One region of the Methylobacterium nigriterrae genome, then DNA from elsewhere that is predicted to be linked to it. Evidence: riboswitches for the same ligand, from Rfam matches in the RefSeq annotation. Region 1 holds a riboswitch; each other region holds the start of a gene.

What was found. A riboswitch is a leader RNA that binds a small molecule or an ion and turns the genes downstream of it on or off. The one in region 1 is predicted to bind cobalamin.
Region 2: it holds a riboswitch for cobalamin, as region 1 does, so the genes downstream of both, WDW90_RS05375 (CbtB domain-containing protein) here and WDW90_RS08195 (TonB-dependent receptor) in region 1, are expected to answer to the same signal.
Region 3: it holds a riboswitch for cobalamin, as region 1 does, so the genes downstream of both, WDW90_RS25805 (TonB-dependent receptor plug domain-containing protein) here and WDW90_RS08195 (TonB-dependent receptor) in region 1, are expected to answer to the same signal.

The regions. Positions count from the first base shown of each region.
Region 1 is NZ_JBAWTG010000010.1:23,196-34,590, forward strand. It holds gene glk (glucokinase) at 1-384, opposite strand, end outside; gene otsB (trehalose-phosphatase) at 467-1,222, opposite strand; gene WDW90_RS08160 (DUF427 domain-containing protein) at 1,332-1,841, shown strand; gene WDW90_RS08165 (serine hydrolase domain-containing protein) at 1,927-3,180, shown strand; gene WDW90_RS08170 (lipopolysaccharide biosynthesis protein) at 3,607-5,076, shown strand; gene WDW90_RS08175 (GFA family protein) at 5,298-5,738, opposite strand; gene WDW90_RS08180 (DUF2147 domain-containing protein) at 5,895-6,572, opposite strand; gene WDW90_RS08185 (bestrophin family protein) at 6,869-7,789, shown strand; gene WDW90_RS08190 (hypothetical protein) at 7,882-8,091, opposite strand; cobalamin riboswitch at 8,268-8,464, shown strand; gene WDW90_RS08195 (TonB-dependent receptor) at 8,580-10,775, shown strand; gene WDW90_RS08200 (PepSY domain-containing protein) at 10,783-11,395, shown strand, end outside.
Region 2 is NZ_JBAWTG010000005.1:79,187-90,581, forward strand. It holds gene WDW90_RS05330 (malonate--CoA ligase) at 1-13, opposite strand, end outside; gene WDW90_RS05335 (malonyl-CoA decarboxylase) at 56-1,465, opposite strand; gene WDW90_RS05340 (hypothetical protein) at 1,605-1,808, opposite strand; gene WDW90_RS05345 (MFS transporter) at 2,149-3,321, shown strand; gene cobD (threonine-phosphate decarboxylase CobD) at 3,326-4,360, opposite strand; gene cbiB (adenosylcobinamide-phosphate synthase CbiB) at 4,337-5,332, shown strand; gene WDW90_RS05360 (cobyric acid synthase) at 5,322-6,797, opposite strand; gene cobO (cob(I)yrinic acid a,c-diamide adenosyltransferase) at 7,069-7,680, opposite strand; gene cobU (bifunctional adenosylcobinamide kinase/adenosylcobinamide-phosphate guanylyltransferase) at 7,717-8,247, opposite strand; cobalamin riboswitch at 8,513-8,705, shown strand; gene WDW90_RS05375 (CbtB domain-containing protein) at 8,741-8,923, shown strand; gene WDW90_RS05380 (CbtA family protein) at 8,952-9,731, shown strand; gene WDW90_RS05385 (DUF1636 family protein) at 9,724-10,137, shown strand; gene cobW (cobalamin biosynthesis protein CobW) at 10,137-11,171, shown strand; gene cobN (cobaltochelatase subunit CobN) at 11,183-11,395, shown strand, end outside.
Region 3 is NZ_JBAWTG010000075.1:16,912-22,535, forward strand. It holds gene WDW90_RS25780 (hypothetical protein) at 1-457, shown strand, start outside; gene WDW90_RS25785 (DNA-binding protein) at 474-722, shown strand; gene WDW90_RS25790 (hypothetical protein) at 719-919, shown strand; gene WDW90_RS25795 (hypothetical protein) at 916-1,107, shown strand; gene WDW90_RS25800 (DUF6074 family protein) at 1,104-1,358, shown strand; partial or broken gene WDW90_RS25805 (TonB-dependent receptor plug domain-containing protein) at 2,442-3,554, opposite strand; cobalamin riboswitch at 3,714-3,912, opposite strand; gene WDW90_RS25810 (FMN-dependent NADH-azoreductase) at 4,080-4,697, opposite strand; gene WDW90_RS25815 (winged helix-turn-helix transcriptional regulator) at 4,786-5,166, shown strand; partial or broken gene WDW90_RS25820 (Crp/Fnr family transcriptional regulator) at 5,290-5,624, opposite strand, start outside.

The sequences.
Region 1 (11,395 bases):
CGTCGGGCCGATCGGGGTGAGGTCGTCCGGCGCGATGCCCGCCGCGCCCGCGGCCACGGGCACGTAGTCGTTGACGACGACGGCGCTGGAGAGGCCGAAATCCCGGCCGATCCGCTCGCCCGCGATCACCCAGTGGGCGTTGGTGAGCTGCACCGCCGGCCCGTCGACGCGGCCCGCGATGGCCAGGATCGCCGAGCGCGGGGGCGACCCGCCGCCCTCGGCCGCGCCCTTGGCCAGCGCCGCGCGGATCGCGCTCGACGGGTCCGGGTGGCCGGCGGTCGCCTCGTGGGACAGGACCCGCGGTGCGCCGCCCTTCTGCTCCACCAGCGCGAAGCGGGCGTTTGTGCCGCCGACATCGCCGACGAGGACCGGGAATTCGAACATGCGCGCGTCGCCCCCTGCTTCACCCCGCCCTGGGCCTCGGAACGCGGAGCTTAGCCCCGTCCCCCGGTTCTGTTGAGAGCCCTCAGGCCTCGGGCAGGCCCGAGACCTCCATCGGCGCGCCCTCGGCCCAGGCGTAGAGAAGGGCGCGGACCGCCGCCGGGTCGGCGAGGCGCTTGGGCGCCACGGTCTCGCCGGGGCCGACCCGGACGCTCACGCCCCCGTCCTCGTTGACGGAGGCGAAGGCGAGTTCGTCGGTGCGGTCGTCGCCGAGGAAGACGGCGCGCCGCCCGGCATAGGGCGGGTTCTCGAGGAAGGCCCGGATGGCGTGGCCCTTGGTGGCCGAGGCCGGCACGATCTCGCCCACCGCCTTGCCGAGCTGCAGCCGGTAGGCGCCCGCGAGCTCGGCCGCGATATCCTTCGCCACGGTTTCCGCGCGGCCGGCGTCGTCCGGGTTCGCGAGCCGCCAGTGCACCGCGACCGAGGCGCCCTTGTCCTCGATCAGCACGCCGTCGAGATCGGCCGCCAGCGCCTGCAGCCGCGGCACCCGGGCGCGCAGCGCCGGATGGTCCTCCGGGCGGCCGCCCGTCACCGCCTCTCCCACGCGCCGCTCGACCCCGTGCAGGCCCGCCACGTCGAAGCGGGCGGGCGCCAGGAAGTCGTCGATCACCGCGACCGGCCGGCCGGTCACGATCGCGAGAGCCCCGCCGAGCCGGTCGCGCAGGCGCTCCAGGGCCGGCACCAGGGCCGGCTCGACCCGAACCGCGTCGGGCCGCGGGGCGATCTCCACCAGGGTGCCGTCGAAGTCGAGGAAGAGGGCAAAGTCGGTCTGGCCTGTCACGGCGGGCTCCGTTCCTGGGACGGTCCTGCGCTAGCATGCCCCGGGGCGGGGGCAAACGGGCCGCCCCGCCCTATCTCGGCGGGAGCTTTCCTGCCGGAGGTGATCCCCGATGCGCCCCGTCCCCCTGCCCGCCTGCCCCTTGCCCCCCGGCCCCGGCGAGGAGAGCGTCTGGGACTATCCGCGCCCGCCGCGCCTGGAGCCAGTGCCCGGGCGCCTGCGGGTCGTGCTCGGCGGGGAGACGATCGCCGACACGCTGCGCGGCTACCGCGTGCTCGAGACGAGCCATCCGCCGACCTACTACTTTCCGGAGGTCGACGTCGCGGCCGGATGCCTCGGGCTCCCGCGGCGGGCCGGGATCTGCGAGTGGAAGGGGCAGGCCGTGCTGTTCGACGTCCGGGCCGGCGGCCGCGACGCCCCCGGCGCCGCCTGGGCCTATCCGGACCCGAACCCGGCCTTCCGGGACATCGCCGGCTACCGCGCCTTCTATGCCGGCCCGATGGACGCCTGTCTCGTGGGCGAGGTCCGCGCCGAGCCGCAGCCAGGCGGCTTCTACGGCGGCTGGATCACCCCGGGCATCGTCGGTCCCTTCAAGGGCGGCCCGGGCACGATGGGCTGGTGAGGCGCCCCGGTTTGGCTCCTGCGCCCGCCGCCGCTACATCGCGGGCAGGTTGACGGGCACGGCGGCAGAGCGAGAGGAGCGGCGGATGCGGAACGGGACCGACGGCGGAATCGATGTGGTGGACCCGCGCAGCCTGGGCCTGTGCCCGGAGCGGCTGGAGCGCATCGACGCCTGGATGCGGGCGCTCGTCGCCGACAAGAAGCTCGCGGGCCTCTCCGTGATGGTCTCGCGCCGGGGCAGGACCGGCTTCTTCCGCGCCCACGGCCTCGCCGACCTCGCCCGCGGCACGCCGTTTGCCGCCGACACCATCACGCGCATCTACTCGATGACGAAGCCGCTGACCTCGGTGGCCGCGATGATGCTCTACGAGGAGGGGCGCTTCCAGCTCGACGATCCGGTCGCGCGCTTCCTGCCGGAATTCTCCGAGATGCGGGTGCTGACCGGCGGCAACCGCATCACGTTCGAGAGCGAGCCGGCGCGCCGCCCCATCACCATCCGGGACCTTCTCACCCACACCTCCGGCCTCACCTACGGCTTCATGGAGGCGACGCTGGTGGACGAGCTCTACCGGCGCAACGGCGTCGATTTCCACCTCGCGGACGCGAGCCTCGCCGAGGTGGTGGGCCGCGTCGCCAAGCTCCCGCTCCTGTCCCAGCCCGGCGCGCAGTGGAACTACAGCGTCGCCACGGACGTGCTCGGCCACCTCGTGGCGGTGGTCTCGGGGCGCGACTTCGCCGATGTCCTGCGCGAGCGCGTGATCGGGCCGCTCGGCATGTCGGACACCGACTTCCAGGTCCACCCCGACAAGCTGCCGCGGCTCGCGGCCAACTACACCCTGTCCCGCGACCGCAGCCTCAGGCTCTACGACGACGCGGTCGACACGCCCTTCGCCAAGCCGCCCGCCATCGCCTCGGGCGGCGGCGGCCTGACCTCGACGGCTGCCGACTACATGCGCTTCTGCCGCTTCGTCCTGAACCGGGGCGAGCTCGACGGAGTGCGGCTCCTCGGCCGCAAGACGGTCGACCTCATGCTGACGAACCACCTGCCGGGGGACCTCGCCAGCATGGGGACGCCGCGCTTCGCCGAATCCTCCTACACCGGCATCGGCTTCGGCCTCGGCTTCTCGGTGATGCTTGACCCGGCCCGCGCGCAGATCCTCGGGAGCCCGGGCGAGGTGGCCTGGGGCGGCGTGGCCAGCACCGCCTTCTGGATCGACCCCGCCGAGGACATGGCGGTGGTGCTGCTGACTCAGCTCGTCCCCTCCTCGGCCCTGCCGATCCGGCGCGAGTTGCGGGTTCTCACCTACGCGTCGGTCGTCGACCAGGGCGTGTCCGGCTGATCGGATCGATCCGTCCAGCCCTCGTCCTCGCCAGGGGCCGGAGGTGGTCGTGCGCGGGCCTCGGAGGAAGGCGCCCGCCGACGGCACACTCGGCGGGCGGAACCGGACGTCCGACGCCGAAATCCGGCGCAGCGCGCGATGCTCGGCCATCGCCCGAGGCCGGGATGCGCAATCCGAAGTTGTGAAGCTTCGCGAATTTGCTGTTCAGTGATTGCGCGCGACTGATTAGAAATATTGTAATTGTCTGTATCAGTCAAACTTGAGGACTACCTCGAAAAAAGAATCAGCATCGGGGTCCGGGTGGTGCCATATCCTTCGAGCCCCTGGAGATGCCCGCCCATGCCCGCTCTCGTGCTCGCCTCGGCATCATCGCAAGCCTCGCGCGGGTCCGGGCCGGGCGGACGCGCTGGCGCGAGAGCCTGAGCCGTGCAGAACCAGGCACGGAAGGCGCATTTCTGGATGGTCCTCGACGTGCTCGGCGGCCAGGCGATCCCCTTCGCGATCTTCCTCGTCATCGCGCGGATCATCGGACCGCAGGCCTACGGGACCTTCGCGCTCGCCATGGCGTTCGTCGGCCTGATGAGCGTGATCATCTATCAGGGTCTGGCGGATGCGCTGATCCGCGTCGAGGAGCTGGACGAGCGGCACGTCTCAACGGCCTTCTGGATGAATCTCGCGCTGGCCAGCCTCATCTTCGTGCTCGTCCAGGTGCTCGCCGGGCCCGTGGCCAGCCTCTACGGCGCATCCGAGATGGAACCGGTCCTGCGCTGGATCGCCCTGCTGGCGCCGCTCCAGGCGCTGGTCAGCGTGCAGATCGTCCTGTTCCGCCGCAATCTCGACACCGCCGCGCTCGCGCGCCGCACCTTCCTCGGACGCAGCATCGGCGGCGTCGTCGGGGTCGCTCTGGCCTTCCTCGGCGCCGGGATCTGGTCGCTGGCCGCGCTGCAGCTCGTGCAGGCGGCGGTCTCGGTCTGGGTGCTGTGGCGCGCCGATCGCTGGCGCCCGCGCCTGATCTTCGACATCGGGCAGGCCCGCGACTTCGCGCGGTTCGGCAGCCATTTCATGGGCGCGACCGTCATCACGTCGCTCGGCACCTCCGCCGACAGCCTCCTGGTCGGCCTGTTCCTCGATCCCGTGACGGTCGGGTACTACGCGCTCGCGGCCCGGCTGATCGAGATGGCGCGCATGGTGGTGCTGCTGCCGATGCGCATGCTGATCATGCCGGTCCTCAGCCGCCTCTCCGACCCGGAGGCCCTCGCGGCCTCCTACAACGAGATGGCCCGCTCGGTCCTCGCCATCTGGATGCCGCTCCTGCTCGCCCTCGGCACGGGCGCCGAGATCCTCCCGATCTTCTTCGGGGCGAAGTGGGAGGGCTCCTCCCTGGTGCTGCAGGCGATGAGCCTCGTGGCCTTCACGATGCCGCTCTGGGCGCTCGCCGGGGACGCGCTGTCGGCGGTGGGGCGGCCGGACCTGTATCTCCAGCTCGCGGCGATGCAGGTCGGGATCCTGGCCGCCGGCATCACCGTCGGCGCGCAGTTCGGCCTCGTCGGCGTCGGGCTCGGCTGGTCGGCCGCCTCGGCCTGCATGGTGCCGCTGGCGATCCTCACGCTGCGGCGGGCCTGCCCGATCGCCTGGGGGGCGCAGATCGCGTCCGCGCTGCGGATCGGGCTGGCGGGGATCGGGTGTGTCGCGGGCTACTTCGCGGCGTTCCATCTGATGGACGGCCTCGGCTGGCCGAGCTGGGCCCGCTCCCTGATCGGAACCGGATTCGGCCTCGGCCTCTACGCGGCGCTGCTCGAGTTCGTGCTGTTGCCGGGCCATATCACCGGGACCCTGCGAAGCCTCTGGACCCTGTTCGCCTCGCGAGCCACCCCCTCCACCCGCTCGGCCGCGTGAGCCCGTGGCGCCTCCGGCGCGGGCTCGGGCCGTGTTCCGGCGCGTCATACGGCGTCCGCTCGATCCCTTGGGTGTGGGTAGGACGCTCAAGGCCGAACAAGGGATCAACCGGCGACGGTATCACCTTTCCAGAACGGGCTTGGCGGTTCGCGCATCGGGCAGCCGCGCATCCCTTCTCTCCGCCCGGCGTGGGAAGCGGCCCGCGCCCGATCCCGCCGAGCCTACCCCTCGGCGGGGCTGCGGTAGGGCAGCGGAGAGGCTTGCGCGAAGCGCGGCAGGTCGTCGGGACCGAGCGCCCAGGGCAGCGCCTCGCAGGTCCAGACATGCATCTCCGGCCGGATCGCGGCCGGATCGTCGAGGGTCGCGAGCGGGATGCCGATGCGCGGGGCGTCGCGCGGCTCGAGGAACAGGCGCGTGCCGCAGCGCGGGCAGAAGTGCCGGTAGAGGCGCTCCGAGCTGCGCCAGCGCGCGGTCGTGCCCTGCCAGGAGAGGTCGCGCCGGGCGAACTGGGCCTGGGCCAGGAACGGGGCCGCGGTGGCGGCGCGACAGGTCGTGCAATGGCAGATGCGGGCGCCGAGCGTGGGGGCGGTGGCGCAGTAGCGCACCGCCCCGCAGAGGCAGCCGCCGCGATAGGGCGGCGGCGCATTGCGGGTGTAGGGCATCGTATCGCCGAATCCGTCCGCGCGGGGCCCGTGGTCGAAGGTCTCGCCGGCCTGTCCGAGGACGAGCCGGGTGATTTCTCTTAAGCCGTTCCCGGCGCCCGACCAAGAGCGGCAAGGGTTCCGGGCAAGGGCTCCGGGCTTGGCGACGGGGGCGCCCTATTCCTCGGCCGGGGGCGCCGCCGGCGCGGCGGCCGGGGCCTTCGCGGCGGGCTTCGCCGCCGGCTTGGCGGCCGTTCCGGTGGTGCCGGTGGTGCCGGGCGCCGCGCCCGCGGTCGTGGCGGGCTTCGGTGCCCACTCGGCATCGGCGCGGGGGCCGCCGGGGCCGTTGGTCGGACCGGTGAGCTGGCCGGGCGCCACGTCGGTCACGCGGTTCCAGGTCTGCGAGCCGCACAGGATCGCCAGCATGCAGCCGCGCACCGAGAGTTCGGTCGGCTGCTCGGTCCAGATCGAGACGTCGTAGAACTTGCCCTCCTCGGCGTTGTAGATCTTGCCCTCGAAGCGGCCGTCCGCGTTCGGCTTCAGGCCCATGATGAGCTGGTGGCCGAGGGAGGGGCGGGTCTGCTTCTTCGGATCCGGGTTCTTGAAGTCGACGCGCGGCTGACCCTTGTCGTTGAGCGGGACCTTCAGCCAGACCGCGTAGCCGCAGACGTTCTTCTCCTGCGGGCCGCACTTCTCGATGCGGATGCGGGCGCGCCCGTCCTCGGTGAGCCAGGTGCCGCTCGGATCGGCGGGAGCCGCGGCCTGAGCGAGGCCCGAGAGCGACGAGAGCGCCGAGAGCGCGATGAGCGGCGCGGCCATGCGTGCGCCGACAGCGCCGACCAGTCGAAACGTCATACGAAAACTCCTATCGCACCCCGCCGCCCCGCGGCGCCGGAGGACGCGGCCGACCGGCGCGCTCCTCCTCTCGAAATTCCGCCATCGTCCGCGAAGGTGACCGGATCATGACCGAGCCGCGGCGGCCGGGCCCGAATTCACCGGCCCGGCCGCCGGGGTACGATCGCGGGACGCGGGGCCCGGGCGGCTTGCAGAAGCCCCCGGCGGCTTGCCTAAGCCTCCGGCGGCTTGCCGCAGGCCGGGCCCGCGCCGATAACCGGCGCCCGCGGCCCGCCGCCCGCTCCGCCCGAGACACCATGGTCGTCCGCTCCCGCCCGAACTTCCTGGCCATCCTGTTCACCCTGCAGGGCTCGATCCTGCCCCAAGTGGCGCCGAAGGTGCTCGGGATCGCGGCGGTGGCCTTCGCGGTCGTGGCGGCGGAGCGGCGCTGGCCGGAGCCCTTCCCGACCTCGGCCGGCATCGGCCCCTTCACGCTGATCGGGCTCGCCCTGTCGATCTTCCTCAGCTTCCGCAACAACAGCTGCTACGACCGCTGGTGGGAGGGCCGGAAGGCCTGGGGTGGGCTCGTCACGGAGGTGCGTGGTCTTGCCCGCGCCCTGCCGGCCGTGCTGCCGGGCCCCGGCGAGGCGGAGCTGCGGCGGCGCTGCCTCCGGCGCGTCGCGGGCTTCGCCCACGGGCTGCACGCGCGGCTGCGAGGGCTCGACGAGGCCGCCGCCGCCGCGCCCTGGCTGCCGGCGGACGAGGCCGCATCCCTCGCGCGGCGCCCGAGCCCCACCGATGCGGTGCTGGGCGCCCTCACCCGCGACCTCGCCGAGGCGATGCGGCGGGGCCTGCTCGGCGAGGTGGTGTTCGGCGTCCTGGAGCACAGGATCGCGGCGCTGTCGGGCGTCCACACCGCCTGCGAGCGCATCCAGGGCACGCCGCTGCCCTTCGCCTACACGCTCCTCCTCTACCGGACGGCCTGGCTCTACTGCCTGCTCCTGCCTTTCGGCCTCGCGGCGACGCTCGGCTGGGCGACGCCGATCGCGGCGGCGCTCGTCGCCTACACGTTCTTCGGCCTCGACGCGCTCGGGGACGAACTGGAGGAGCCGTTCGGCACCGATGCGAACGACCTGCCGCTCGACGCGCTCCTGCGCGCGGTCGACGGCATCGTCCTCGACGCGCTGGGCGAGCCGGTGCCGCCGCCGCTGGAGCCGCAGGATGCCGTGCTGCGCTGAGCGGCCAGCGCGGTTCGCGTCATCCCGGACGAGCGAAAGGGCCGACGCGCGGGGGCGCCGGCCCTTCCCGGTACGCGCCGGCGTCGCGCGGGTTACTCGGCGGCGCTCATCTCGGCGGTGAAGTGGCCGCACCAATCCTGCGCGGCGACGACCGGCCAGAGGCCCTTCGATTCGGGGGCCGGCTGGGTGACCGGCGGGTTGAAGCGGCACAGGCCCTCGTCGGCGGCAGGGGCGCCGCCGTTGAGCGTGTGCTCGTCGAAGAAGCGGCAGCTGGCGCAGGCGGCGTTGTCGGTGGCGGCCATGTCGATCGGTCTCCGTAGAGGGGGGGGTGGGCGGGCTGGCCCGGGGTCGTGTCGCAGTTCTTAATTAGAACAACTCCAATGAAGGGGTCAACCGACGGTTCTGGGTGCCGCCCGGCTCCGCCTCACGTTTCGGTGCGCTGTTGCAGGCCTGCCCGTTGACGTGAGGCGCCGCGACGGCCAAGCTCGGTTTCGACGGTTCCCCTCGGGGATCAAAAGGGAACGCGGTGAGGGTTCGATCCCGAATCCGCGGCTGCCCCCGCAACTGTGAGCGGCGAGCCCTCCATCAGCACGTCACTGGGTGCCCGGCACCTGGGAAGACGATGGAGGGCGGCGACCCGCGAGCCAGGAGACCTGCCGTCAGCCGTGGTCACACGCGAAGCGCGTCGGGCGGGGTGTCCTGGCGGGTGCCGGGTTGCGCGCCGAACACGCGTGCAGGCCGTCCTCGTTCGCGGTGACGTGCCACTTGCCGAGCGCGTCCGCCTTCCGCCATGACACAATCCTTCGAGCTCCCGCGCGCCCCGGCGCGCAGATCCGCCGCGCCGCCTCGCGCGGCCCGCACCCTCTCGATCCTGCTTGCTTATGGTTGCCTCGAGGAGGCCCGCGCCCAGGAGAGCGTCACCCTCGACACGCTGACGGTGGCGGGCTCGGGGCTCGCCCCGGCCGGCCTGAACCTGCGCACACCCGACCGCGGCGCGAGCCGCCTCGGGCTCACCCCCCTGGAGACGCCCGCGAGCGTCGACGTCATCGCGGGCGAGACCGCGCGCCTGCGCGGGCAGGACACGATCGCGGACGCCGTGACGCAGGACGCCACCGGCATCACCAGCATCGCCTCGCCGGGCAACGGCAACGGCGCCTTCACGTCGCGCGGCTTCGCCGGCCCGAACTCGATCCAGCAACTCTACGACGGCACCCGCCTCTACGTGGGTGCGGGCACCGTCACCTTCCCGTTCGACACCTGGAACGTGGAGCGCATCGAGGTGCTGCGCGGGCCGGCCTCCGTGCTCTACGGCGACGGCGCCATCGGCGGCGTGATCAATGTCGTCCCGAAGAAGCCGACCTTCACGGCGGTCAACGAGGCCCGCGCGGTCGTCGGCACCGACGGGGTGGCCCGCCTCGCCCTCGATTCCGGCGGCGCGATCGGCCAGGCCGAGTTCGGCAACACCTTCGCCTACCGGCTGAACGTCAGCGGCAACCGCGCCGATGGCTGGATCCGCCCGGTCGGCGATTTCCGCAATCTCGCGGTCTCGGCCGCGCTCCTGTTCCAGCCGAGCCCCGACCTCGCCGTCACGCTCTCCCACGATCTCGGCTACCAGGAGCCCGCCCGCTACTGGGGCACGCCGCTGGTCGAGGGACGCATCACCGATCTCGTCCGCTTCAGGAACTACAACATCCTGGATCCGAAGGTCACCTGGGCCGACAACTGGACGCAGTTGAAGACGGAGTGGACGCCGTCGGCCGACGTCACCATCCGCAACACGGCCTATCGTCTCACCAGCCGACGCCACTGGCTCGACGTGGAGCAGTACGCCTTCAATCGCGGGACGGGCCTCGTCGACCGGAGCGACTACCTGGAGATCTACCACAGCCAGGAACAGGTCGGTAACCGCTTCGACGCGGCGTTCAAGGGCAGCCTGTTCGGATTCCGCAACGAGTTCCTGGCCGGCTTCGACGTGAACCACATCGACTTCCGCCACACCAACAACTTCTTCTTCGACAAGTCCGACAGCGTGCCGCTCGTCGGCGGCTCGCTCGGGCTGTTCCCGCCGGAGGGCCGAGCCACGCCGGCCTATGCGACGCGCACGACCCAGGCCTCCGTCTTCGCCGAGGACCGGCTGATCCTCACCGACCGGCTTTCGTTCCTCACGGGCGTGCGCTTCGACGCGCCGACGCTCCAGCGCGAGGACCTGCGCTCGGGGGCGCAGTTCGAGCGCACCTACAGGGCGCTCGGCTATCGCTTCGGGCTGGTCTACAACCCGACGCCGGACAGCGCGCTCTATGCCCAGTACAGCTTCGCCACCGACCCCGTGAACAGCCTCATCACGCTGTCGCAATCGCTCGCCGGCTTCCGGCTCGCCACGGGCGACCAGGTCGAGATCGGCGCCAAGGGACTGGCCTTCGACGGCGCGCTCGAGTGGACGATCGCCGGCTACCGCATCGTCAAGAACAACCTGATCTCGGCGGTGCCGGGACAACCCACTCTGTCGACGCAGGTCGGCCGGCAATCCTCGCAGGGCTTCGAGCTGGCGCTCGGCTGGCGCGTCGCTCCCGGCTGGCGGCTCGACGGCAACCTCGCCCTGCTGCACGCCCAGTACGATTCCTTCAGCCAGAACGTGAACGGGACCGCGATCTCCTACGCCGGCAACCAGCCGATCGACGTGCCGGAGCGCGTCGCGAATCTCTGGCTCACCTGGGACGCGCTCCGGGACTGGACCGCACGCATCGGCCTGCAGAACGTCGGCCCGGTCTACACAGACTTCAGCAACACCGCCCGGCGGCCGGCCTACACCCTCGTCAACGTCGTGCTCGATCACCCGGTCACGGCGGATTCGCGCCTGAGCCTTCGCGTCTACAATCTGTTCGACAAGGTCTACGCCATCAGCGGCAACGCGGTGGGCGGCGTCGGGACCAACTGGCTCCTCGGGCGCCCGCGCTCGTTCGAACTCGCCTACACGACCGCCTTCTGAGCCCGCGATGCGCCGCCTCCTCAAGCCGGCCCGGCGATGGCTGATCCTCGGCCATCGCTGGCTCGGCATCGGCACCGGCCTGTTCTTCGTCGCCTGGCTCCTGTTCGGCCTCGTGATGATGTACGTGCCCTTTCCCGGTCTCACCGAGGCGGAGCGCCTGGCGCGCCTCGCGCCCATCGCCTTCGAGGGCGTGGCGGTCGCGCCCGACGCCGCGCTCGCCCGCGGCGGCCTCGGCACGCCCCGCGCCCTCGCCCTCGAGATGCGGGGGGACGAGCCGGTCTACCGCGTCGTCGCGGCGGACGGGACGCCCCGCACCCTCTCGGCGCGCACCGGCGCCGCGATGCCGCCGCTGACCGAGGCGGGAGCGCTCGCGCTGGCTCGGCGCCTCGGGGCCGGCCCGGAGGCCTCCGTCTCGACGCTCGGGCGCGACCAGTGGACAGTGCACGGGCGCTACGACCCGCACCGGCCCCTGCGCCGCGTCGCCCTGGCGGACCCGGCCGGCACCGAGCTCTACCTCTCGAGCGTCACCGGCGCCCTGGTGCTGGAGACGACGCGCCGGGAGCGCGCCTGGAACTGGCTCGGCGCGGTGCCGCACTGGCTCTACCCGACGCCCCTGCGCG
Region 2 (11,395 bases), on a different contig from region 1:
GGTGGTTGCTCATACCCGCGTGACTAGCACATCGCCGAATTTCTTGACGAGGGGATCACGCCTCCGCGAGCACCACGGCGCGCGGCGGGGGAAGGCTGGCGCGGAGCTCTCGGCTCACCGTGCCCGACGCCGCGACGGTGCCGAGATTGGCGTAGGTCTCGTGGTTCTTCTCGATCGCCGACAGGTCGTAGAGGTAGTTCACCATCAGGCCATGGGATTGCTTGAGGCCCTTCGCCGAGATGTCGCCGAGGAAATTCAGGCGCTCCAGCCGGGCGCCGTTGCCGAGATGGAAACGCGCGACCGGGTCGAGCGGGCGACCGCGATCGTTCTTGGCGCGCAGGAAGTAGGCTGCGGCAGCCGGAAGCAGCGCCTTGCGCACCGCCTCGCACTTCGCCTTCTCATGCGGCCAATCGCGCTCCTCAAGGAGTCGGAGAGCCTCGACATCATCGCGGGTCAGGCCCTGCGGCGCGTCCGCCCGCCGCTCACGCTCGAGCCAGCGGGCGAAGCCCGGCACGGGCGAGAGCGTCACGAAGGTTTTCAGCGTGGGAATCTCGCGCGCCAAATCCTCGACCACCTGCTTGATCAGGAAGTTGCCGAAGGTGACACCGGCGAGCCCTCGCTGGCAGTTCGAGATCGAGTAGAAGACCGCGGTGGTGGCGCCCCTCAGCGGCAGCGGCTCGCGCTCGTGCGCCAGGATCGGCGCGATCGCCGGGGCGATGCCGCCGGTAAGCGCCACCTCGACGAAGATCAGGGGCTCGTCCACCAGGGCAGGGTGAAAGAAGGCGAAGCAGCGCCGGTCCGTCGGCTCGATGCGTCTGCGCAGATCATCCCAGCCCTGGATCTCGTGGACCGCCTCGTAGCGGATGATCTTCTCCAGGATGTGCGCCGGCGTCGTCCAATCGATGTGGCGCAGCACGAGGAAGCCGCGGTTGAACCACGACGCGAACAGGTGCTCGAAGTCGCTGTCGAGGCTGTCGGCGGCGTCGATGAGGTCGGGCTCGGCGCCCTCCTCGGCGCGCAGCGCGCTGCGCAGGTCCATCAGGTCCTCCCGCATCCGCACCAGGGCGAGCGTGCCGTCCCGAGCGAGGTTCAGGCGCCGGATAAGTTCCTGACTGCGTGGTTCGGCCGCCTCGTGAAGCCGGCCGAGGCGCGCGCGTGTCGGGTCTGACCGGTAGGCCGCGATGGCTTCGTCGACGGCACCATGATCGGCGTCGAATTCCTGCGCGATGAGGCGCAGAAACGTGAGCCGCTCCGGCTTCGGGAAGGTCGCGTAGCGGTCGAGGATGAGGCGGGCCAACGCCACACCGGATGCCTCGCCTCGGCGAGAGATCAGATCTTCGCAGAGCTTGACCAACTCGGGGGCGCTCGCCCGTGCGGCGATATCGCCCCGTCCGAAGCTGATGAGCTCACGACCGCGGTCGCTGATTGTCTGGAGGAGGTCACCGAAGAAAGAGATCGCCGCCATGAAACGCCGTCCGCTCCTTCGCCGCTCACCGATGCGAGATGCCGGTCACCCGTATGATGGCCGCAGGCTCTCCGTTCTAGAGCCCCGTGCGCGCCGGGGCCAGAGCCCGAAACAGCGCGGCTCCCGTGCGCGCGCGAGGTCAGGCGCGCTCGCCGCCCGGAGCCTCGATCTCGGATCGGTCGGCACGCTCACGCCAATCGTCGACGCCGTGCTGGCGGGCGAAGCGCAACTCGGCGGCGCGGCGTGCCCGCTCGGGATCGCGTGCCCGCAGGATTCCGACGGACCCGACGGTGAAGGGCACTCCCAGGATGTCCTTGGCGAAGTGAACGCGGTAGTTCTGCATGCGGAACTCCCTGTTGTGTCGCAAAAACCGTCGTTGCGGCGGCGAATCGATGCGCGACGGGCCGTGCGTCCGCGATGAGACCCTGAATCCCCGCGGAATCACAAGGGCCGTCCGATGCGGAAACGACCGCTAAGTCCTTCCGCCGCAACGATCGGGATATGGGATGCGGGAGTCAGCATTGTAAGCCCGCACTTCCCGCGGTGCGTTCCGGCACCGCGCGCACAGGCCGTGGTTGCCAACGGCCTTGCCCGCTGCCTAGGCGGGGCCCCTAACCCTGCGAGCGAACGAGCCGTCCCATGCCGCTGCAGCCATCGCGCCTGCCGACCCCGCGAGCGCGTCCGTGACCGGAGCCGAACAGAGACTGACGACGACGGCACGCCTCGGCCTGACGCTGATCGCGGGCGGAGCGGTCGCCAACATCTACTATAACCAGCCCCTGCTCGGCATGCTGGTGGCCGAGTTCGGCGCCCGCGCCGCCATCTGGATTCCGACCGCCTGCCTGGTCGGCTACGGGCTCGGGATTCTCGGCCTCGTGCCGCTGGGCGACAGCCTGCCGCGGCGCAGCCTCATCATCGGCCAGCTCCTGGGCCTGAGCCTCACCCTGCTGGTTGCCGGCACGAGCCCGAACCTCGGTGTGCTGGCGCTGGCGAGCCTCGTGATCGGCATCCTGGCCTCGGCCGCGCAGCAGGCCGTGCCCTTCGCGGCGGAACTCGCGCCGGATGCGAGCCGGGGGCGCATCGTCGGCCAGGTGATGACCGGCCTCCTCACCGGCATCCTACTGGCCCGGACCGCGAGCGGCATCGTGGGCGCCCAGTTCGGATGGCGCGCCGTGTTCTTCGCCGCCGCTGGGGTGGCGCTCGCCATGGCGGGCATCGCCGCCGCGACGCTGCCGCGCACGCCGCAGACGAAGCCGCTGCGCTATCGCGCCCTGATGCTCTCGATCCTGTACCTCGTGAAGACGCAGCCCGTGCTGCGCACCGCGAGCCTGTCGCAGGCCCTGCTGTTCGCGAGCTTCAACGCCTTCTGGGCGACGCTGGCGCTCCTCGTCGAGGCACCGCCCTTCGATATGACCGCCGCCGGGGCGGGCCTGTTCGGGGTGATCGGCGTGGCGGGCGCCTTCGTGGCACCGCTGTCGGGGCGCTTCACCGATCGGCGGGGCGCCCGGCCGGTGGTGCTCGGCGGCAGCCTCCTCGTGCTCGCGGCCTTCGCGGTGCTGTGGGCAGCGAGCGCGGGCTCGCTGGCGGCGGTGGTGATCGGGGTGCTGCTCATCGATATCGGGCTGAACGGGGCGCTCATCGCCAACCAGACCCGGGCCTACGCCCTGGTGCCGGGCGCGCGCGGGCGCATCAACACGGTGCTGTTCACCGTGATGTTCGTGTTCGGGGCGCTCGGGGCCTTCGCGGGCTCGCAGGCCTTCCTGAGGGCGGGTTGGCCGGGCGTGTGCACGGTCGGGCTGGTGCTGGCGGGGCTCGCCTGCCTTGTCGCCCTGCGCGACCGGCGCCGCGCGGCCTGAGGCGTCAGCGCAGGACCCGCGAGAGGCGGCACCATTCGGCCTTGCCGGCGGGGAGCCCGAAGCGGAGCCGGTCGGGCGCGGACTCGAAGCGCCGGACATAGATCCCGGCCTCGCCGAGCCGGCGGAACAGATTGATTCCGTTCGGAAAATCGGCGCAGCGGAACAGAGCCGTGCCGCCGACGATCCGGCCGCCCGCCCGCGCGATCATGCGGTCGAGGCGCTCCGAGTCGGCCCGGCGCCCGGCCGCGGCCTCGGCCCGCCAGGCCCCGTCGGCGAGGGCGGCCCGGCCGATGGCGAGCGCCGGACCCGAGACCGCCCAGGGGCCGAGCGCCGCCGCGATCCGGGCGGCGAGATCCTCTTCCGCCACCGCGAAGCCGAGGCGGATCCCGGCGAGCCCGTAGGTCTTGCCGAAGGAGCGCAGCACGACGAGGCCGGGCCCGACGCCTGGGCAGAGGCTCTCCACGGGCTCGAGATCCGCGAAGGCCTCGTCGACGACGAGGAGCCCGCCGCGGGCCGAGAGGCGCCCGGCCAATCGGAACAAACCATGAGCGTCGTGCACGCGTCCGTCCGGGTTGTTCGGATTGACCACGACCACGATTGCAGCCTCCCCGGCCGCCTCGGGATCCGGAACCGTCGCGACCGCGTGGCCGGCCCGGGCCCAGGCAGCGGCGTGCTCGGCATAGGTCGGCCCGACGACCGCCACCCGCTGCGGTTGCATGAGCCGCGGCAGCGTCTCGATCAGGACCTGGGTGCCGGGCGCCGCGACCACCTGGTCGGCCCGCGCTCCGTAGGCCGCGGCGGCGGCCTCGCGCAGGGCGGCGAGGTCGGCGGCCGAGGGCAGGCGCCGGAACAGGCTGGCCTCCAGCGGCGGGCAGGGATAGGGGACCGGGTTGATCCCCGTCGACAGGTCGATCCAGGGCTCGGGCGCGCCGGGAAACAGGCGCCGCGCGGCGCTCAGGTCGCCGCCATGGGCGATCACGGCCCCGGCCCCCGCCTGACCGCCTCCCGAGACCCGATGCCCTGGACCGCGCTCACCCATCCGCCCGACACGCTCGCTGCCCTGGCGCTCGCCCTCGCGGTCGAGGCGGCCTCCGGCTACCCGGACGCGCTCTACAGGGCGGCCGGGCACCCTGTCACCTGGATCGGCCGGCTGATCGACCGGCTCGAGGCCGGGCTGAACCGGGGCGGCCCGGGCGCGCGACGGGCCGGGGGCGTGCTGGCGCTCCTGATCTTCCTGGGCCTAGTCGGCGTCTTCGCCCTGGCGCTGACGGCGCTGGCGGGGCTCGCCGGGCCCGTGGCGGGCCTTGTCCTCGTGGCGCTCCTCTGCGCGAGCCTGCCGGCGCAGCGGAGCCTTCACGACCACGTCGCCCGCGTCGCCCGGGACCTGCGGGGAGAGGGCCTGGCCGGCGGGCGGCGCGCCGTCGCGATGATCGTCGGCCGCGATCCCGAGACCCTCGACGAGGCCGGGATCTGCCGGGCCGCCATCGAGAGCCTCGCGGAGAATTTCTCCGACGGGATCGTCGCGCCCGCCTTCTGGATCGGCGCGGGGGGCCTGCCCGGCGGGGCGCTCTACAAGGCGATCAACACGGCCGACAGCATGATCGGCCACCGCACCCCGCGGTACGAGAGCTTCGGCTGGGCCTCCGCCCGCCTCGACGACCTCGTGAACCTGCCGGCCTCCCGGCTCTCGGCGGCCCTGATCGTCGCGGCCGCCGCGCTCCACCGGGACGCCTCGGCCCGGGGCGCCTGGCGGGCGGTCGCGCGGGACGCCCGGCGCCACCGCTCGCCCAATGCCGGCTGGCCGGAGGCCGCGATGGCGGGCGCCCTCGGCCTGCGGCTCGCCGGGCCGCGCGTCTACGGCGGCAGGCGGGTCGACGATGCCTGGATGGGCGAGGGCCGTGCCGAGGCGGAGCCCACCGACATCGAGCGGGCGCTCGGGCTCTACCGCAGGGCCTGCCTCATCCTGCTCGGGCTCGCCTGCGCCGGGGCGTCGCTGGCCCTCATGGCGTGAGGCGGCCGCCGGGGCCGCACCCGGCCAGCGCCAGCAGCCGGTCGCAATCGACGTGAGCCTCGATGTGGCGGGCGAGGCCGTCGAGGGCCGCCTCGACGCCGGCCTCGTAGGAGTGGCCGGCCGAGGCGGCGCCGAGGCGGGCGAGCCAGGCGGCGCGCTGGCGGTCGTCGGCGAAGAGCCCGTGCACGTAGGTGCCGGCGACGAGCCCGTCCGCCGAGACCGCGCCGTCCGGCCGGCCGTCGGCGAGGCGCAGCAGCGGGCGGGCCGCGTCGGGGCCCGCCGTGTCTCCCACATGCATCTCGTAGCCGGCGAACGGCACGCCGTCCGGCAGGCTCGCGCCCGACACCGCCTCCAGGCGCTTGAGCGGCGTCATCACGGTCTCGACCTCGAGGAGGCCGAGGCCCGGCACGGTCCGGGGCGCGCCCTCGATGCCGTGCGGGTCGCTCAAGGAGCGCCCGAGCATCTGGTAGCCGCCGCACAGGCCGAGCACCCGGCCGCCCCGGCGCCGATGCGCCCGGATGTCGATGTCCCAGCCCTGCGCGCGCAGGACGTCGAGGTCGTCGATCGTGGTCTTCGAGCCCGGCAGCAGCACCAGCGCCGCGTCCCCGGGGATCGCCTCGCCGGGCCGTACCAGCACGACCGAGACGCCGGGCTCCGCCCGCAGCGGGTCGAGGTCGTCGAAATTCGCGATGCGCGGCAGCACCGGCACGGCGATTTTTCTCGAGCCGGAATCCGAGCCCTTCAGGCCGAGCACGTCCTCGGCCGGGAGCCTCGCCGCGTCGGGGAAATGCGGCACGAGCCCGAGCGCCTCCCAGCCGGTGCGGGCGGCGATGAGATCCATCCCGTCCGCGAACAGGCCCGGATCGCCCCGGAAGCGGTTGACGATGAAGCCCCGGATCAGGGCGGCATCCTCGGGGTCGATCACCGCCTGCGTGCCGACGAGGCTCGCGATGACGCCGCCGCGGTCGATGTCGCCGAGGAGCACCACGGGCGTGCCCGCCGCGCGGGCGAAGCCCATATTGGCGATGTCGCCCCGGCGCAGGTTGACCTCGGAGGCCGAGCCCGCCCCCTCGACGAGGACGAGGTCGGCCTCCCGCCCGAGCTGCGCGAAGCTCTGGAGCACCGCCTCGAGCAGGCGCGGCTTCCAGGCCTGGTAGTCGCGCGCCGTCACGGTCGCGACCATGCGGCCCTGCACCACGACCTGGGAACCGACCTCGCTCTGGGGCTTCAGCAGCACAGGGTTCATGTGGATCGAGGGCGCGACGCCCGCCGCCCGCGCCTGCAGCGCCTGCGCCCGCCCGATCTCGCCGCCATCCGGGGTGACGGCCGCGTTGTTCGACATGTTCTGCGGCTTGAACGGGCGCACCCGGAGGCCCCGCCGCGCGAAGGCCCGGGCGAGCCCGGCCACGATCAGCGACTTGCCGACGTCGGAGCCGGTGCCCTGGATCATCAGGGCGCGGGTCATGGGACGGGTCCCGGGCCGGCCAGGCGGGGGCGGGCCCCGACCGACCGGAGCGACGTGGGTCCGAATGTGCCGGACGGAGCGCGACGCGCCCCCTCTCCCGTGCGGGAGAGGGTCGGGGTGAGGGGTGCGACTTGTCCGGAAAGACCTGATCCCTCACCCGGTCCGCTCTCGCGGACTCGACCTCTCCCGCACGGGAGAGGTGGATCCGCGCCCGGTCCGGACCCGGCGATCCCCGGGGCCGGCCGGCTGCGGGCCGGCTCGCCGGCACCCATCAGAACTCGATCCCCGCCTGCGCCTTCACGCCGGCCGAGAAGTGGTGCTTGACGTTGCCCATCTCGGTGACGAGGTCGGCGGCCTCGATCAGGGCGGGCTTCGCGTTGCGGCCCGTGACGACGACGTGGAGGCCGGGGCGGCGGGCGCCAAGCGCGGCCAGCACGGCGTCGAGGTCGAGATAGTCGTAGCGCAGCGCGATGTTCAGCTCGTCGAGGACGAGAAGCCCGACCGTCCTGTCGGCCATCAGCTCCTCGGCCTTGACCCAGGCCGCCCGGCAGGCCGCGATGTCGCGCGCCCGGTCCTGCGTCTCCCAAGTGAAGCCCTCGCCCATCGTGTGCCAGGCGACGCGCTCCCCGAACGCCGCAAGGGCGTGGCGCTCGCCCGTGTCCCAGCCGCCCTTGATGAACTGCACGACGCCGACGCGGTGGCCGCGCCCGAGCGCCCGCAGCGCGAGGCCGAGCGCGGCCGTCGTCTTGCCCTTGCCGGGGCCCGTGTTGACGATGAGAAGGCCCTTCTCGATCGTCTTGGCGGCGACCTCGGCATCCTGCACCGCCTTGCGCCGCGCCATCTTCTCGCGGTGGCGGGCCTCGTCGTCCGGGCTCGGGGTCATGGGCTCCTCCGGGCGGTCATGGGCTCCTCCGGGCGTTCATGGGGTTCCTCCGGCCGGTTTCACGACGAGGGGCAGCCCCGCCACGGTGAGCACCACCCTGTCCGCCTGCGCGGCGAGGCGCTGGTGCAGGCGCCCGGCCTCGTCGCGGAAGCGGCGCGCGAGCGCGTTCTCGGGCACGATGCCGAGGCCGACCTCGTTGGCGACGAGCACCAGGGGGCCGGGCGCCGCCGCGCAGGCGGCGGCGAGCGCCTCGGCGGCGGCCGGAAGGTCGGTCTCGGCGAGCATCAGGTTGGTGAGCCAGAGCGTCAGGCAGTCGACCAGGACGGGACCGCGCCAGTCCCGCAGGGCGGCGGCGAGATCGACCGGCACGTCGCGGGTGACCCAGCCCTCCGGGCGGCGCTCCCGGTGGAGCGCGATGCGGGCGCGCATCTCCTCGTCCCAGGCCCGGGCGGTCGCGAGGTAGAGCCAGGGCGCGGCGTGCGCCTCGATCAGGGCCTCCGCATAGGCGCTCTTGCCCGAGCGCGCGCCGCCGAGCACCAGGGTCATCCGGGGTGGGGCCTGCCGCATGCGGGCTCCTTTGCCCCAAGGGACGCGGCCGGTCAAAGCGGCGGCCGGGGCGCCGATCGCGCCGGGTTGCGGGAAGCGAGGCCGCCGTCTCCCGGACGGGCCTGCACGGTCGCACGGCGCGAGGCGATCCCCTGATCCCACGCTTTGCGACGCGGCCCTCCTCCCCCGCAGATCTCGGGCCGGCCCGAGATCTGCCCTTGCCTGCCCGGACGAGAGATCTGGGCGAATCGCGAATCCTCCGCGTTGTGCGCGCCGCCGTGACAGGATAGAAGTCGCTCCGGACGGTGCCCCGGCGACGGGGTGAAAAGGGAATGCGGTGGGAGGTTCGCCTCGATGCCGCGGCTGCCCCCGCAACTGTGAGCGGTCAGCTCCTGCCAGACGGCCACCGGCGCGTGCCGGGAAGGCGGCAGGCGCGAGGACCCGCGAGCCAGGAGACCTGCCGTCCGCGGGACGATTCCTCGAACGCCGCCGGCGGGGCGGCCGGAGATTGACGATGTCGACGACCGTTCAGACCCTTGGTACCAGCACGGCCCGCGCGAACGAGGGCCTCTCGGCCGTCGTGATCGCCGCGCTTCTCGGCATCGGCCTCGTCTTCCTGGCCGGCTTCGCGCCCGCCTCGGCGCTCCACAACGCCGCGCACGATTTCCGGCACACGCAGAACTTTCCCTGCCACTGACCGCCCGGCGCGCAGGCTCCACGCCTCCATGATCATCCGGCTCCTGTCGGCGGCCCTCGTCGCCGGCTTCCTCGCGGCCGTCGTCGCGACGGGCCTGCAACTCGGCCTGACCTCGCCGCTCATCATCGCGGCCGAGCGCTACGAGGCGCAGGCCGAGACCCACGCGGCACGCGTCGCGCCTTGGACCCACGCGGCGCGCGTCGCGCCCGGCCTGCCGATCGTGCTCGCGCACGGTCACGGCGAGGACGGCCCTGCGCATGGCGGGTCCGGCGCCGCGCCCGCCTGGCAGCCGGGCCCCGGCCTGCCCCGCATGGCCTTCACGGGGCTCGCGACCCTGATCGGCGGGGTCGGCTACGCGCTGCTCCTCGGGGCGGCGATGCTGGCCTGCCGGCGCGAGCCCACGCCCGAGCGGGCGCTCGCCTTCGCGGTGGCGGGCTTCGCCGCGGCGGCGCTCGCCCCGGCGCTCGGCCTGCCGCCGGAACTGCCCGGCAGCGAGGCGGCCCCGCTCGCCGCCCGACAGGCCTGGTGGCTGATGACCGCGGCGGCGACCGCCATGGGCCTCTACCTCATCGCGATCCGGCGCGCCGGCATCGCGATCGTCGGGGGCCTCGTGCTGATCGTCGCCCCGCATCTCGCCGGCGCGCCGGAGGTCGGCGTCTCGCCCTCCGCCCTGCCGGCGGGGCTCGCCGCGCAGTTCGCCGCCCGCTCGCTCGCCGTCAGCTTCGTGTTCTGGGCCGTGATCGGGCTCGCCTTCGGCTGGGCCTGGCAGGTCTTCGGCCGCACCGCCCCGGCGCCCGCCCGTGCCTGAGGCCGCACCCGAGGACGTGGTGCTCTATGTCTGCACCACCTGCCGGGCCGAGGGCGACACCTCGGAGATCCGGGCCGGCGCGCGGCTCAGGGCGGCGCTGGACGCCCGCCTCGGCGCGGCGCCGGTGCCGGGCCTGCGGATCGAGCCGGTGGAGTGCCTCTCGGTCTGCAAGCGGCCCTGCACGGTCGCGGTCGCCTCGGCGGGCCGCTGGACCTACGTCTACGGCGACCTCGACCCGGAGAGCGCCGCCGAGACCCTGCTCGCCGGGCTCGGCCTCTATGCCGGCACGCCGGACGGCATCGTGCCCTGGCGGGCGCGGCCCGAGATCTTCAAGCGCGGCGTGGTCGCCCGCATCCCCCCGTTCCCGTCCCAGGCGGACGGGACCCTGCCTGAGGCCGCTGAGTGATGAGCATCGTCCAGAAGATCCCGTGCACCATCGTCACGGGCTTCCTCGGGGCCGGCAAGACGACGCTGGTGCGCCACCTGCTGGAGCAGGCGCGGGGGCGGCGCCTCGCGATCCTCGTCAACGAGTTCGGCGATGTCGGCTTCGACGGCTCGTTCCTGGCCGCCTGCGGGGTCGAGGGCTGCGGCGAGGACGCGATCGTGGAGCTGCCGAACGGCTGCATCTGCTGCACGGTGGCGGACGATTTCGTGCCGGCGCTGAACACGCTGCTCGGTCGCGCCGAGCCGCCCGAGCACATCCTGATCGAGACCTCGGGCCTTGCCCTGCCGAAGCCCCTCGTCCAGGCCTTCCAGTGGCCGGCGATCCGCTCGCGCGTCACGGTCGACGGCGTCGTCGCGGTGGTGGACGGCCCGGCGGTCGCCGCCGGCCTCTTCGCCGAGGACCCGGCAGCGCTCGCCGCCCAGCGTGCCGCGGATGCCAGCGTCGACCACGACAACCCGCTGGAAGAAGTGTTCGAGGACCAGCTCCTCTGCGCCGACCTCGTGGTGCTCAACAAGTCCGACCTCCTCGACGCGGACGCGCGCGCCGGGGTGCGGGCCGAGGTGGAGCGCCAGCTTCCCCGCGCCGTGAAGGTGGTGGAGACCGCCCACGGCGCGATCGACCCGCGCGTGCTGCTCGGGCTCGGCGCGGCGGCCGAGGACGACCTCGACGCCCGCCCCTCGCACCACGGCGAGGGCGAGGACCACGACCACGACGATTTCGAGACGGTCGCCCTGCCGGTCCGCCCGGCCGTCGCGGCGGCCGACCTCGCGGCGCGGGTCGAGCGGGCGGCCGAGACCGCGGGCGTGCTGCGCATCAAGGGCTTCGCCGAGGTCGAGGGCAAGCCGATGCGGCTCGTGGTGCAGGGCGTGGGCCGGCGCGTCGCCCACCATTTCGACCGGCCCTGGCGGCCGGGCGAGGCCCGCGACGGCCGCCTCGTGGTGATCGGCCTCAAGGGCTTCGACCGGAACGCCGTCGCGGCGGCGCTGGCGGGATGATATAGGACGCCATGCACCTCCTGCGCGTCGACACGGTCTCCCTCGACGAGGGCGAGGCGGCGGTCGATCTCGGGCAGGCGCCGGGCGACATCGTCGTCCTGTCCTTCACCGATTCGGACCTCGCCGGCCTCGCGGAGGCGCAGGGCGCGCTGGGCCCCGGCCGGCCCAGCCTGCGGCTCGCCAAGCTCGCGCGGCTGCGCCACCCGATGTCGGTGGACCTCTAC
Region 3 (5,624 bases), on a different contig from region 1:
GGCCGGTGAAATAATCGAGCCATTTGGGCGTAGTGTATGTCACTCGCGGCAAATATGTCTGCCGCATTATAGCTTTCTAACGGAGATTTGTTCTAAAGGCAGGCAATTTGGCGCGGCTTTAGGAATGATGATGAGCTCGATGTCCATCATTGGCCGAGACGGAATTTCAGATTTCGAGAAAGAGATTGCGAGGTCGTTGGGGGTAGATGCTGCGAACGATATTTATTCAAAAGTTCAAGTAGGTGTCACGTTCAAGCGGCCCGTTGTCGCGGCTGAGATATGGGTTAGAGCCGTTGAACAACGGCTTTCCGAATCGGGTCCGCTGCCATCAGGAAATCGAGAGCTGATAAGAGGATATTTCGGAGGGGTGCACAATGAAGATTGTGAGGTAGACCAGCAAATATCGAAAATAATAACTACCAAGACGTTGAGGGCTGTCTCTAAGCTTTTCGAATAAGCCGAGGAAGATTCGAATGACCGAAACTGTAGCGCGCTCCTTGAGCGCGGACGGGAGCGGCTTGCCTGATGATGTAATCATCGGCGCCGAAGGTATCTCTATCGCCATCTACGGCGAGGAGGCAGGCCAGCGTGAAACGAACGTCCGGCGGATCTATCATGCTCTCGCGAAAGGAGACTTGCCCCACTTCAAGCTCGGTGGGCGGGTTCACGCTAGACGCTCCACCATTATGGCTTGGATCGAGAAGCAGGAGCGCGCAGCATGACGAGCCCTCGTCTTGGCACCGCTCGCGGCGACCTCACGGTTTACGACGGTCGCGTGCTCATCGGTTTCATCCGAAGCTCTGGAGGCGCTGTCTATGCCTACGACAGCGATGGATCGTGCGTCGGCACCTTTACCGACCGCAAAGCGGCCCAGATCGCCCTCAGCGCCCGTTCGGCGGCGAACGGGAGGGGAGCATGACCGCCAACCTGCCGGAAGCCTCTGACCTTGCAAGCGTCGCGGGGCGGTTGATTAATGCCGAGAAGGATTGGCAGCCGCATGGGCCACTTATCAAGCCATGCCACATTGATCGTATTCGGGGCAGATCGTTTGAAGAAAGTGTCGAACACGCCCCGAAATGCCGGTGGGAGGTAGATAGCGCATCATGACCGCCCTCGTCCTCCCCTTCCCGCGCTCGCGAGATCGCGGCTTCATCCTCCGCCACGCCGGGATTATGGCGGGGGCCTCAACCACGCGGAAGGCAGAGGGGCATCTTCAACGACAGCTCACCATTCAGCACGAGACCTTGGTGCGCCGAGGCGTTGCGCCGGTGATGGTGGATGCCGAACTCCGGACAATTGAGAACAACATCCGGGCCGCTCGCTGGCGGTTCCTGTTGGCACCCGGAGGTGCTGCGTGACCGAGAACTCGCGCACTTGCCGAGGCATCGACGCCACCGGACGTTCGACAAAGACCTTTCGGGACCCCCGCTTCCGCAAGCAAAACCATCCGCCCGCTGGCCAGCCTTTCGTCTGGCTCACAAAGGAGATCCTTGAGAGCTTTGCGTGGCGGGCAGCAAGCCAGAATGCGAGACTGCTGATTGACCGTGTGTGCGTGGAGCACATGGCCCATGCTGGAACGCGCAACGGCGCTCTGCCGGTCACCTACGACAATTTCGAGCACTTTGGGATCCGACGCGGGTCGATCGCCAGCGCAATAGCAGAGGTTGACGCAATCGGACTGGTGAAAGTGGCTAAGATAGGTGAGCGCGGGTGGGGAGGTTTTAGGGGCCGAGCAACGCTGTTCCGGCTTGCTTGGCTGCCCACAGCCACTGGCGAATCCCCTTGCAGCAAGTGGCGACGCTTTGAGAGCTTAGAGGAAGCTCGTCGGGTCGGTGAGGCTGCAAAGCGGTCGATAAATGAGCGCCATGCTCCGCGAAAGCCGAAAGAAATGCCTCCGATTAAGAGAGTGGTTGTTGTCCGGTGAAAGGTTTTGCCTAGTGACGCTAGCGATACTGACACCAGTGACGCTACCGTCACTGCCGCCAGTGACGCGGGCGACACTTCTGTGTCCAGTGACGCTAGCGTTACTTCTATCTATATCTTCGGGGTAAGCGGGCCAGCGAACAGCGCAACGTGTCCGGCTTCCGATATCCAGACCGCGCGGCAGACCGCGGTTACTGCAGCTGTTTCGTCAGGGTGCGCAGCGGTGCTCTGGCAGTTCGTGGCCGAGCGCGTGAGCCGTTGCGGGCATCCCGCTCATCGCGCGTCGCGGTCGCGTGCGGCTCAGACCTTAATCCGCTCTCGCGCGTCTGGATGTCTAGAAACAGCTGTCGCGGCTGGCACAGGAATGGGGCGTGCAACTCGGGATGACGTTCCTCGAGGGCACCAGCATCCGCGCGCATCAGGAGGCAGCGGGAGCCCGCCGAAAGGGGGCACGCAAGTCACCCCTAACTGATCCGTGAGGCTGGAGCACCGGCAAACCGCTAACTGTGCAATGCCTTCTGCACGCCGATCTCATTCTCCATCGGCAGGCCGAACAGATCGCTTTGGAAGACATGGCTGACCTCGCCGCCGCCGAGCACACGCTGGTCGAGCTGGTGGAACTGGTCGCCGTTCACCGGATCGGTGAGGAAGTAGGTGAAGTCGTTGAACAGGTTCATCCCATAGCGGATCACGTAGGCGTTCGCCCGGGTGATCCCGGTCTCGTCCGTCTGGCTCCAGCGCCCCGACAAGGAGAAGCGACCAGTATCGCCGCCATCGCTCGGGTTCAGCGTGCCGAAGCGGCCGATCAGGCCGTCCGAGACCGCGCGCTCCGCGATCTGGTTCGTCGCGTTCCACTTGGCCCAGTAGGCCATGCCGGTGAGCGCGAAGCCGTCGGTGGCCGTGCCCTGGCTGTAGCGGACAACGCCGTTGAGCTTGCCCAAGCGGTCGGGCACTGCCCAGGGCCCGTCATAGACCTGCGCCTCACCGGCCACGAGCAGGTGGCCCTCGCCCAGCGGCGCCGAGGCGATCGAGAGCGCGCGCTTGTAGCCGAAGGAGCCGATCGAGGTGAGCGCGACGTTCCGCTCGACCGTGTCGAGATAGTCGATCCGCACCGAGCCCGCGGCGGCGAAGTCGCCGTCGCGCACGAAGTAAGGCCCTTTGTGGAACTCGACCGCGCCGACGAGTTCGGGGATCAGGAAGTTGATGTCGGCGTAGCCCTGGGCGTGGGCGTTCGTGCGCATGTTGACCGGCATGCCGTCGACGTGGATGGCGATGTCGGTGCCGTGGTCGAGGTTGAAGCCGCGCAGGAAGAACTGGTTGGCTTTGCCTTCGCCCGAATGCTGGGTGACGATGAGACCCGGCACCGCTTCCAGCACCTCGCCCGGGCGGGTGACGGGCCGGTTGTTGACCTGGGCGCCCGTGATCACGCCGGCGCTGGCGGCTTCCACGGGGCGGAGACTGCCGCCGATGCCGGTCACGCCGCCGACATAGCCCGGGCTGGCGACAGGCCCCGTGGCGGGGAGCGCTAGGGCATCAGCCGCAACGGAGATCTCGGCGAGCGTCGCTTCTGAGGCCGCAGGTTGCGCTAGGACTGGCAACGGGGTGAGCGAGACGGAGCCGGCGCACGCCATGGCGACAAGGCTTCTCTGCGCGGGCGAAGAGCGGAATGGGGACACGGGAGGTAGGCCTCGGGCAACGGCAGTGGCACGTCACCGCGAACGAGGTCGATCCTTTCGCAAGGGTTGCGCCATCCCGACACCTGCCAGGGCACCCCGCCCAGCATGTTCCGCGTGTGACCACGGCTGACGGCAGGTCTCCTGGCTCGCGGGTCGCTGCCCTCTCACCGTCTTCCCGGATGAGGCCCATCCAGTGACACAGGTGGCGGAAGGCTCGCCGCTCACAGTTGCGGGGGCAGCCGCGGATTCAGGATCAAACCCTCACCGCGTTCCCTTTTGATCCCCAAGGGGAACCGTCATTCCAACCCTTACAGCCGCGATAATCACGGTCAACGCCGCCTGCATTGTCCCGTGCCGTGTGTGCCATGATGGTGACATCGCGGACCATGCCCTGCTGGCACGCAGCCTACCAGCGCCACTCGCGCATTGGGTTTTGCGGAACGCGCTCGCTATGGATCCACCTGTCGACATCCGCCACGATTAGGCCGCGAGTTGCTGGACTGCGGCGCGGGCTGATGTGAGTGCCTGGACCTTGTTGTGCTCGCCTGCCGCAAGGCCCTCGGCCAAGACGAACTCGGGATCGGGGATGCCCATGAAGGCGAAAATCGTCCGCAGGTAGCTCTCGGCATGCTCAGCCGAAACGGCTGCGGTCTCCGGGCCGTAGAAGCCGCCGCGAGCCAGGGCCACGATTACACGCTTGCCACTGGCCAAACCCTCTGGTCCGTTCGCACCGTAGCGGAAGGTCTTGCCGGGTACCGCCAGACGGTCGAGCCACGCCTTGAGCTGCGACGGGATGGTGAAGTTGTACATCGGGGCGCCGACGACCACCGTGTCGGCGGCAATGAACTCCTCCAACATCCGGTCGCTCACGTCGCGGGCGGCCTGCGCAGCAGCATCAAGCGGCCCCGCCACGGCGGAGAGGGGATGAGCGCTCGGCAGTGTCGCCGGCGTGAGATGCGGTAGATCCTCGGAAGCAAGGTCGCGGTAGGTCACCTCGGCTTCGGTACCCTTCGTGATCCTTTGGACGATCAGGGCGGAGAGCTCGCGCGAGACCGAGCCGGCGCCGAGGATGCTCGTGTCGATGTGCAGCAGTTTCATATCAGAACTCGGTTCCCCTTTGTGACCGCTTCATGATATGGGCTTCCCCAAGCGTCGCAAGACGGCACAGGAATGATACCACGGTCACATGGAAGTAACCGGCCCTATAAATCGCCATACGCCTGAGTGCATGAAAGTATCGCAGGTGCTATCGCGCGTCGGCGACAAGTGGAGTGTACTTATCATCATGATTCTACGCGGACGTTCTTGCCGCTTCAGCGAGTTGAAGCGCGGTGTTGATGGCATCTCGCAGCGGATGCTGACGTTGACACTGCGCAACCTTGAGCGGGACGGCCTCGTGAGCCGGACGGTGACACCATCGATCCCACCGCGAGTGGACTACGAATTGACGGAGATGGGCCACTCGTTGGCAGAGCCGGTGCAGGCGCTCGGGACATGGGCCTTCCAGCACATGGTGCAGATCAATGCGGCGCAGGCCCGCTACGATGCTCAAGAGGATAGATCTTGAACCTGGGCGCGGTGTGGGTGACCGCTGAGGCGTTCCAGTAGGGCTTGCTCTATCGGACCTGAGCAGGGGCGGGGCGCCGCTCGCAGGTTGGGCGTTACGGAACCGATGCAGGGGCGGGACCGCTCAACCCTGGTCTGCGTCGAAGTAGCGACCCTCGTGGTCAAGGTGCAGGTAGTTCGGGTTGAACAGCGACACCACCTGGAGCGCGGACATCTCCGGGATCGTGAGGCGGCGGTCCTTCAGCAGGATGAGGCCGGAGCTGCGTAATTCCTGTAGCACGCGGTTGACGTGCACGTTCGACAGGCCTGTCGCGTCGGCCAGATCCGCCTGCGTCAGTGGCAAGCTGCAGCTGTTATGCTCGACCAGCCCGACCGCGCGCAGCCGGATGAACGGCTCACACAGGAGATGCCCAACCCGTTCCAGGCCGATGCGCTGGCCGAGGTTGACCGTCCACTCCC